2 linked regions of the Gloeobacter violaceus PCC 7421 genome follow. The protein of the gene in region 1 binds, or shares a complex with, the protein of each later gene. Links are inferred from orthologs where the notes say so. Each region holds a gene or a part of one and is shown in the gene's direction. Other genes may lie near its edges.

What was found.
Region 2: the proteins of GLL_RS04760 (region 1) and lpxA are in contact, whole or in part, in a crystal structure (PDB 4J09), measured with the Escherichia coli proteins. The link is inferred for Gloeobacter violaceus PCC 7421 from one-to-one orthologs.

What each region holds. Positions count from the first base shown.
Region 1 is NC_005125.1:965,510-970,046, forward strand. The notes cover bases 888-3,870. They hold GLL_RS04760 (MFS transporter), read left to right. Parts: upstream 888-1,715; coding sequence 1,716-3,026; downstream 3,027-3,870. Other genes in these bases: GLL_RS04755 (L,D-transpeptidase family protein), read right to left, coding at 888-1,611; GLL_RS04765 (GNAT family N-acetyltransferase), read right to left, coding at 3,047-3,676. In the rest of the region: more of GLL_RS04755, read right to left, coding at 886-887; GLL_RS04770 (hypothetical protein), read right to left, coding at 3,892-4,230; GLL_RS04775 (serine/threonine protein kinase), read left to right, coding at 4,454-4,537. UniProt on the Escherichia coli protein: Probably transports across the inner membrane the two dehydrated forms of N-acetylneuraminate (Neu5Ac), 2,7-anhydro-N-acetylneuraminate (2,7-AN) and 2-deoxy-2,3-didehydro-N-acetylneuraminate (2,3-EN).
Region 2 is NC_005125.1:1,986,958-1,991,486, forward strand. Bases 449-3,423 are described here. They hold lpxA (acyl-ACP--UDP-N-acetylglucosamine O-acyltransferase), read left to right. Parts: upstream 449-1,494; coding sequence 1,495-2,352; downstream 2,353-3,423. Other genes in these bases: lpxC (UDP-3-O-acyl-N-acetylglucosamine deacetylase), read left to right, coding at 449-1,029; fabZ (3-hydroxyacyl-ACP dehydratase FabZ), read left to right, coding at 1,026-1,454; lpxB (lipid-A-disaccharide synthase), read left to right, coding at 2,357-3,423. In the rest of the region: lpxD (UDP-3-O-(3-hydroxymyristoyl)glucosamine N-acyltransferase), read left to right, coding at 1-165; more of lpxC, read left to right, coding at 169-448; more of lpxB, read left to right, coding at 3,424-3,520; GLL_RS09680 (cytochrome b6-f complex subunit 4), read right to left, coding at 3,525-3,932; GLL_RS09685 (cytochrome b N-terminal domain-containing protein), read right to left, coding at 3,898-4,482.

The sequences.
Region 1 (4,537 bases):
ATTGGGTGCGATTGGCGGGCGGCAGCAGGCTGTTTTGAAAGGCTGCCATCGCGTTGGCGGCAAACAGGAACGGGCCGCTGGCGCTGTCGTTGCGCCTGTCGGTGTTGGGGCTGAATACCAAGCCGTTGAACGTAAACAATGACGGAGAAAGATTGGGGTAGCTGCCGGTGCCGGGAGCAGGAACTTGATCTTCCAGTTCGGCCGCCTCCGGGTCGGGCGCCACCTCGCGCAGCCACTCGGAAGGTTTGACCGGCTTGCCCTGTGGCAGGCGCACCTTCGGATCGTTGGCGTTTTGCAGTACCGTTCCCAGGTACACTTCGCGGTCGATACCGAGGGTCGCTTCGCTAATCTGGGAGGCGGCCAGCAAGTTGACTTCTGAGGAGTGCACGCCGTTGTTTACAGAACTCAACCCGCCGAAAGGACCGGCGGCGAAGGAACCGTCTGCGGTGTAAGGGCCGCTTCTAAAGGTGAACAGATTCGGGATCTGCGTGGTGTCGTTGATGCCGTCCGGCGAACTTTCGAAATGGCCGAAGGGCACATCGAGCACCGCATTGTCGAAGGCTTGTTCGATTTTTTGCGGGTCGGGCAACTCGACGCGCCTGCCCTGGCTGTCGATGATCGTCTTGCCGCTGCCCCGATAGGCCGGATCGAGCGGATCGATGTTGAGGCGCGCGAATCCGGCGGCGGTATTTGGCGAGAGGGCGATGAGCAAGGGAATGTTGAGATCGCCGTTGGGCACCCCCTGCAAGGGGTTGCCGCTTTGTTTATGGCAGTCGTGACCTCCTCGGCGGATTAATACCAACCGAGATCCGCTTGCGCAAAATTATGCGCCTCGCAACCCCAACGAGCCTGTCGCCTGCGCAAAACGTTGCATGCGCCGCACGGTCAAGGCAGCCCCCAACCGGAGCGCAGGACTTTGTAAACAGCTTCGGGAAGCTGGACGATGACCGGCTCGGCCTCGGGTCTCAACCAGGACAGCAGCGTCTCGATCCGCTCGCGCGCCATCGCCGTGCAGCCGGCGGTGGGCGAGGCCGCACCGGCCCAGACGTGCAGAAAAATGCACGATCCGCCCGCGGGCCGGGGCGGATCGCTATTGTGAGCCACCACGATCACCCAGCGGTACAGTTCGTCGTCGCGGCGCATCACCTCGGCGGAAGACCAGGTCTCGGGCCGGTCGGGGCCGATGGAGACGATCCGGTTGTACTCGCGGGCTTGCGGGTCGTCCACGCAGCGGTCGGCAGCGGTAAGCGCTCGGTAAGTCACGGCTGTTCCGGGAGGTGGGGCGCTGCTGTAGCCATAAGTCTCATTCAACCGGTACACCCCCGCCGGGGAGCGGCCGTCGCCCTCGCGCTTGGTGGGTCCACCCGCCGCCGGGGCCGCCAGCCCCTGCCCCCACCCGAGGCCGCCGCTGCCGAGGACGATGGGCCAGGGATCGCCCACAGGTTTCCAGGTAACGCCCGAGCGCTCGTAGCGCTGCAAACGGCCGGTGGTCGCCCGCCAGTCGGCACTGGTGACCAGGATCAACTGGGCGGTATCCTCAGGAATCGGCACAGCGTGGACCACAACGGGCCAGATCAACCACAACAGCGCAACCCACCAGCTTCGCGACACGCGCACTCTCCACAGCCTGCGCCGAACAATCTAGCAGTTGCGGGTGTACCGTTGGCAGGGCAAACGATGTACCTTATACTGCACCCGACATCGCTCTTGCCGCCATGCTCTCGCTCAACCGCTATCAGTGGACGGTCCTCTTCGCCGCCTGGCTCGGCTGGGGATTCGACATTTTCGACAGTCTGCTTTTTAACTTTGTCGCCCCCAACTGCGTGCCGACCCTGCTGGGGCTGACCATCGGTTCGCCGGAAGCCAAAGAAGCGACATTGCAGTGGACGGGAATTCTCACTTCGCTGCTGTTGCTGGGGTGGGCGGCAGGCGGCATCCTGTTCGGCAAGATTGCCGATCAGATCGGTCGCACCAAGACGCTGCTGTTTACCATCATCCTGTACGCCGTGGGCACCGCCAGTTGCGCCTTCGCCCCCAATATCTGGGTACTGGCGCTGTGCCGGTTGGTGGCAAGCCTGGGCATCGGCGGCGAGTGGGCGGCGGGGGCGACGATGGTGGCGGAGGTGGTGCCCGAGAACAAGCGCGTCGAGGCGGGGGCGATTCTTTATACGGCGGCCCCGGCCGGTCTGCTGCTTGCGACCTTTTTGAATCTGCAGGTGGCGGGGGTTTTCTTGAAATCGAGCCCCGAGACCAGCTGGCGCTACGTATTTTTGTTCGGGCTCATCCCGGCGGCGGCGGCGCTGTTTGTGCGTCTTTTTCTCAAAGAGCCCGAGCGTTGGCAGCAGGTGGCAGGCAAGCAGAAGCCCCCCGCCATCGCCGAATTGTTCGAACGGCAGAACCTGCCTTTGACCCTGAGCGGCTTTTTGATGGCCGTCACGGCGCTACTCACCTGGTGGAGCAGCTCGGCGTTTATTCCGGTGGTGGCGACGGGATTGGCTGCCAGCGAGGCGGCCCTGCGCGGCCTCGCCAAGCCCGAGACCCAGGGTCTGATCGAAAACTGGAAAGCGATCGCCTCCAACAGCTTCAACCTAGGCGGCCTGATCGGCACCCTGCTCACCGTGCCCGCCGCCAAGTACCTGGGGCGGCGGACGATGTTCGCGCTGTATTTTTTGTTGTCGGGGGCGGCGCTGCTGGTCACCTTCGGTCTCGAACTACCCCCGGAGGTGCGGCTTTATTTGTATTTCCCGATCGGCCTCACGGTCTTCGGCGTCTTCGGCAGCTTTACCTATTACCTGCCGGAATTATTTCCGACGCGCCTGCGGGCCACCGGGGCGGGCTTTTGTTATAACGTCGGGCGGATCGTGGCGGCGGGGGGACCGTTCCTGGTGGGCTACATCGCAAGCCAGGGGGCCAACAGCCTGCAAAGCGCCCTGAGCACCCTCTTTTGGGTCGGCTTCGTGCCGCTGGTGGGGCTGCTGTTTATTCCCCTGGTGATCGAGACGCGCGGCCAGGTACTGGCGGACTGAATCAAGGCAACTCTGGTCATCTACGTGAGCGCCAGAACCATGCGCGCAATCCCCGGACAGCCGAGCGCCTCTTCGAAACCGGGATCGGTGCACTTTTCGACCAGCCGGAAGCCGGCTTTTTCGTAGATCCGCTGCGCGGCGCTGTTGCCGATGTAGAGATTGAGCTGGGCAGCTGAGAAACCCAGGCCGCGGCCCTTTTCGACCATGTGAATAAGCAGCGCGCTTGCCAGGCCGCGATCGCGATAGGCGGGCAGGGTGGCGACATGGTCGATGCTCCAGGCGTGTTCCCCTTCGCTCGGAGTACAACCTTCAAACGGCTCCACCCGCTCGTTCAACTCGGCAATTTGCCGTTCGCCCCAACCGATTTCGTAGAGCGCTTCACCCAGGCAGTGCAGACCCACAGCCCGGCTGTCGTAACCTGCGAGCACCGCCGCCACCCGCCGCTGTTCCTCGGCCACCACGAAATGCGACCAGTGAAACCAGGTCACCGTTCGGGCGCGCACCAGTTGCTCGAGCACCCCCAGCCGCTGCTCAAAAGAGCCGGGAAAAAACAGATCGTAGGGAGCCACCGCCAGGTGGGAGCGGTTCGCCAGGTAGGCCAGGTAGGCGATCTCGGGGCTGTCGGTGGGACGGGCGGGACGGATGGACATGGTGAATAGACCGGCTGATTCATCGTAGCCAGCCGCGTCCACGAGTCATCGATCGCCGGACAAGAAAGGTGAGACCCACCGGGGCCTCACCCATTACCTTTCAGCGCTGGACCCGCCGCGTCCGGCAGGAAAACTCTATCGCCCGGCCGCGCTGCTCAGCCGACGGGTCAACCGACACCCGCTTGCGATGTTGGTTGACCCGGGCCGCTTGACTCTTAGCGGCAGTTGGCGCTCGCCAGGGCGGTCGCGGTGCCCGCGTAGGGCGTCGAATCGGTGTACGGCTCCGAAGCGCGCGGACCGCTCTCGTCGTTGTCCGGGTTGAAACGCGGGTTGTCGATGCACTGCTCGGCGCCGGGGCTGAAGACCACCCCACCGAGGCGGCCGCCCTCGGCGCTCAGGGTAGGAGCGACGGTCTTGCCGGCCTGGATGTCTTTGATTTGCTGGACGCTCAGGCCGGGGTACTGCGAGCGCAGACCTTTGTCGACGGCCAAAGCGGGAACGCAGAAGGCGACGAGGGCAAAAGCGGCGAGGACGGGGGCAAAGCGACGGTGCATGGCGGTGTCTCCTGGGCTGAAAGTGTGTTTTTGAGCGCTCTGGGCTCATGACTTCATACTCAGGGACGGCAATGAGCGCTTTGTGAAGTTTTGATGAGAAGCCCCTTAGGCAAACTCTCCCTGCCCTGCGGGTCGTTGGGCGGAGTCGAGATCCCGCTGGGGTGCCGGGCGGCGTACTAAGTACGGGGGACACCGGTACAGGGTACAGAGCATCGAGGGGACCATGGCAGTCGAACCACCACCGCAGCACGATGAATATCGGTGCGCAGCCGCTCAACCGATGGGCGAGGAACCGCTCAGCGCCGGT
Region 2 (4,529 bases), 1.0 Mb from region 1 along the record:
GATTTGCCCGATCACTCCAAGGTCTCCGGTTTTCCGGCCCAAGATCACCTGCTCGAACTCAAGCAGCAGGCGGCCCGCTCGCGCCTGCCGCAGATCGTCGAGCAGATGCGCCAGATGCAGCGGCGCATCGAGCAATTGGAAGTGCAGCTTTTGGGGAGGCTCTGATCGGTGCAGCAGCAGACCCTAGCCGCCACCGTCCAGCTTTCGGGCATCTCGTTGCACAAGGGGGCGTCCGTCGCCGTGCGGCTGTGCCCGGCTCCTCCGGATAGCGGCCGGTGCTTCGTGCGCGCCGATCTTGCCGGCACCCCGGCGATCCCGGCCCTGGCCCGCGGCTTTCGTCCCAGTCCCCTGTGCACCACCCTCAGCGAGAACGGCGCGGCGATCCAGACCGTCGAGCACGTGCTCGCGGCCCTCTACGGTCTGGGGATCGACAACTGCCGCATCGAGGTGGAAGGTCCCGAACTGCCCATCCTCGACGGCTCCGCCCGCCCCTACGTCGAGGCGGTGGTCCGCTCGGGAACCGTCCGGCAAAACGCTCCCCGGCGCTTCTATCAGATTGCCGAGCCGGTAGCCGTCTACGAGCGCGACGCCTTCGTAGTCGCCATGCCCACCGACACCCCGGCTTTGCAGGTCAGTTACGGCATCGACTTTCCCCACCCGATCGGCCGGCACTGGTTCAGCCTGGAGCTGACCCCTGAGAATTTTGCCCGCGAGGTGGCTCCGGCGCGCACCTTCACCCTCCAGTCCCAGGTCGAACAACTGCTTGCCTGTGGCCTGATTCAGGGAGGCAGCCTCGATTGCGCCCTGGTGGCCGGTGCCGACGACTGGCTCACACCGCCCACCTGGCCCGACGAGCCCGCCCGCCACAAGCTGCTCGATCTGTTGGGGGATTTGAGTCTGGCAGGAGTCGCCCTCAGTGGGCACATCGTCGCCTACAAAGCGGGCCACGCCCTGCACGGCAGGCTCGCCCGCGCCCTTGCCGAAAAGGTTCCCGTTCCATCCGTATGCTCCCAAAAGCCGTCCCAATGATCGACAACATCGAAATTCAGAAGATCCTCGCCCACCGCTACCCGTTTTTACTCGTCGACCGCGTGCTCGTCTTCGAGCCGGGGGTGCGGGCGGTCGGCATCAAAAACGTCACCATCAACGAGCCGTTCTTCCAGGGGCACTTCCCCGGCCGGCCGCTGATGCCGGGGGCCTTGCTCATCGAGGCGATGGCCCAGGTGGGCGGCATCGTCTGCGGGCAGTTGCCCGAGGCGGTGGGCAAGATCCCGCTGCTGGTGGGGGTCAACAAGACCCGCTTTCGCCGCCAGGTGGTGCCGGGTGATCAGGTGATCATCACCGCTGAGGATCTGCGCACCCGCCAGAAGCGCTTCGGGATCATGCAGACCCGCTCGGAGGTCGATGGCAAACTGGTAGCCGAAGCCGAGATTATGTTTTCCCTGGTAGATTGAGTCCAGCCATCTCCCGCCCATGCCACAATCGTCAAAAGTCATGAATCCACCCGCCTTGACGACACCTTTGATCCACCCCTCGGCCGTCATTCACCCGCGGGCTGTCCTGCACGAGAGCGTCCAGGTCGGCCCGTTTGCGGTGGTGGGTGAGCACGTGCGCATCGGGGCGGGCACGGTGGTCGGTCCCCACGCCGTGATCGACGGCTGGACGGAGATTGGCTGCGACAACGTCATCTATAACGGCGCCAGCATCGGCACCCCGCCCCAGGATCTCAAGTACCGCAACGAACCCTCGCGGGTGCGCATCGGCGACAACAACGACATCCGCGAATTTGTCACCGTCAACCGCGGCACCGACAAGGGCAGCGAGACCGTCGTGGGCGACAAGAATCTGTTGATGGCCTACGTGCACGTCGGCCACAACTGCGCCATCGGCGACAATGTCGTGATCACCAACGCCGTGATGCTCGCCGGGCATGTGCACATCGAGTCGCAGGCGCGCATCGGCGGCCTGGTGGGCGTCCACCAGTTCGTGCACATCGGCAGGCTCGCCTACATCGGCGGCATGGCCCGCGTCGACCGCGACGTGCCGCCTTTTACGCTGGTGGAGGGCCACCCGGGCCGCACCCGCGGCCTCAACTGGGTGGGTCTCGAGCGCGCCGGCATCTCCGACGCCGCCGGGGCCGACCGCGAGAGCTACCGGCTGTTGCGCCAGGCCTACAAGTTGCTCTACCGCTCCGCCACGCCCCTCGAAAAAGCCCTGGTCGAGTTGCAGGCCCTGGCGGGCAATCCCTATATCGATCACCTGCACACGTTTTTGAGCCGGTCGGTGGGCGACCCGGCGCGACGCGGTCCCACCCCCGCCGCCCGCAAGCGCCCCGGCGGCGACGACGCCTAAATCGATGGCAGCCCGGCTTTTTGTCAGTACCGGCGAGGTCTCAGGCGACCTGCACGGCAGCTATCTTATCCAGGCGCTGCGCGAGCGCCGTCCGGATCTGGAGATCCAGGCATTAGGCGGCCGGCGCATGGCGCAGTTGGGCATCCCGATGCTGAGCGACACCACCACCCTCTCCTCGATCGGCGTCGTCGAGGCCATTCCTTATATCCTGCCGACCCTGCGCATCCAGGCGCGCCTCAAAAAGCTGCTCACCAGCTTTCGCCCCGACGCGGTGGTGCTCATCGACTACATCGGCTCCAACGTCGGGGTGGGCAAGCTGGCCCAGAAGCTTGGTATCCCGGTGATCTACTACATTGCCCCCCAGGAATGGGTCTGGCGGACTTTTAAGGGAGACACCGCCCAGATCGTCGGTTTTACCGACCTCATCCTCGCCATCTTTCCGGAGGAAGCCCGCTTCTACACCCGCCACGGCGGCAACGTCCGCTGGATCGGCCATCCGCTGGTCGACATCGTCCGCACCACCGTGGGTCGTGCTGAATTTCGCGCGCGCATGGACACCCCAGCGGAGGCGCCGGTGGTAGTACTCACTCCGGCCTCACGCACCCAGGAATTGCGCCATTTGATGCCGCTCTTGTTCGAGACGGCCCGCGCCATCGCCGGGCAGTTGCCGGAGGTACGCTTCTGGCTTTCGGTCTCCACCCCGACCTTCCAGGAGGCCATCGAACGGGGCGCCAAAGCGGCGGGAATCGCCGTGCAGTTCATCCCCCCCGGCAGCAATTACGACGCGCTCGCCGCCGCCGACTTGTTGCTCACCAAATCCGGCACGATCAATTTGGAAGCAGCACTGTTGAACTTGCCCCAGGTGGTGGCCTACCGCGTCGATCCGCGCACCTACTGGTTCGCCAAAAAGATCATGGGCTTTACGATTCCCTACATGTGCCCGGTCAACCTGGTGGAGATGAGTGCCGTGGTGCCCGAATTTTTGCAGGACGAAGCTACGGTCGAGACCCTCTCTGCCGCAAGTTTGGAATTGCTCAAGGACCCCAAAGCTGCCCAGCGCATGCGTGAGGGGTACGCGCGGGTCAAAGCCCAATTGGGTGAACCGGGCGTCATCGCCAGAGGGGCGGAAGCTATCCTCAAGGTGCTCAACGGCACCGGTCTGTCCTGACCGCTTAAACCAGTGTCAAAAAGCCCAGCACGGCGACTCCGAGGTGAATAGCGACAAACGCCGCCCGGCCCAAAAAGCGGCCCCCCGGCAAACGCTTGCCCAAATCGGGCAACAACGGCAGCAGGAACAACCCGGCCACCACCCCGGCCATCGCAGCAAGCCCCAGAATCTTGGCAGGCAGAGCCTTGATGATGAAAAAGGCGGGCAGCATGTACCACTCGGGAAGCACCTCGGGGGTGGCGAAGACGTCGTAGGCTTCGATGAGGCGCGGCGGTTCGAGAACCGTGAGTACTAGCGCCACCCCGATCGATGCAATGACTACCAAAGCAATATCGAAGACCCGCGTATCGAGCGAGCGACCAACGGCGGGCAAGGTTTTAGAAGAGTTTTGCTTTTCTTGCTGCGTATACATGGGAGAACAAAGCCAGTACGGTGAACAAAGGCATCACGACGCTGTGCAACCAGTGGATTCGGGCGATGCTCGCGTCGCTCACCCCCGAACCGTTGAGCAGAAAATACTTGACCGCCGCCCCCAGAACCGGCACATCGGCGAGCAGATTCGCCTCGATCATCAAGCGCCAGTAAGCGTTCTGATCCAAAGGCAAGTAATAACCGGTCACATTCGCGCCGAGCAGCATCAGGCCCATCACCAGACCCGTCCACCACATCCATTTGGCCGGACCGCGAAAATAACCGTACCAGTAGGCCAAAGCGGTAAACGCCAGACTGCACACCAGCGTCAAAGAACTCGCCCACCAGTGCAAGCCGCGCACCGCCCAACCAAAGCTGGTCTGGTAAGTAATCTGCCGGGTCGAATCGTAGGCCCCGAGCGAAGGCACAAAGTTGGCCCCAAGCAAGACCCCCGTGAGCAACGCGAGGACCAAAAAGGTGACCGTCGCCGAAGACAAATAGGGCAGCCATTGCTTGAAACGCTCCTGGGCAGAGCGGTTGGTGACCTCCATCGGTCCATCCTGCAGCGCGCTACCCCCCAATTGTAACGAAGGGATGC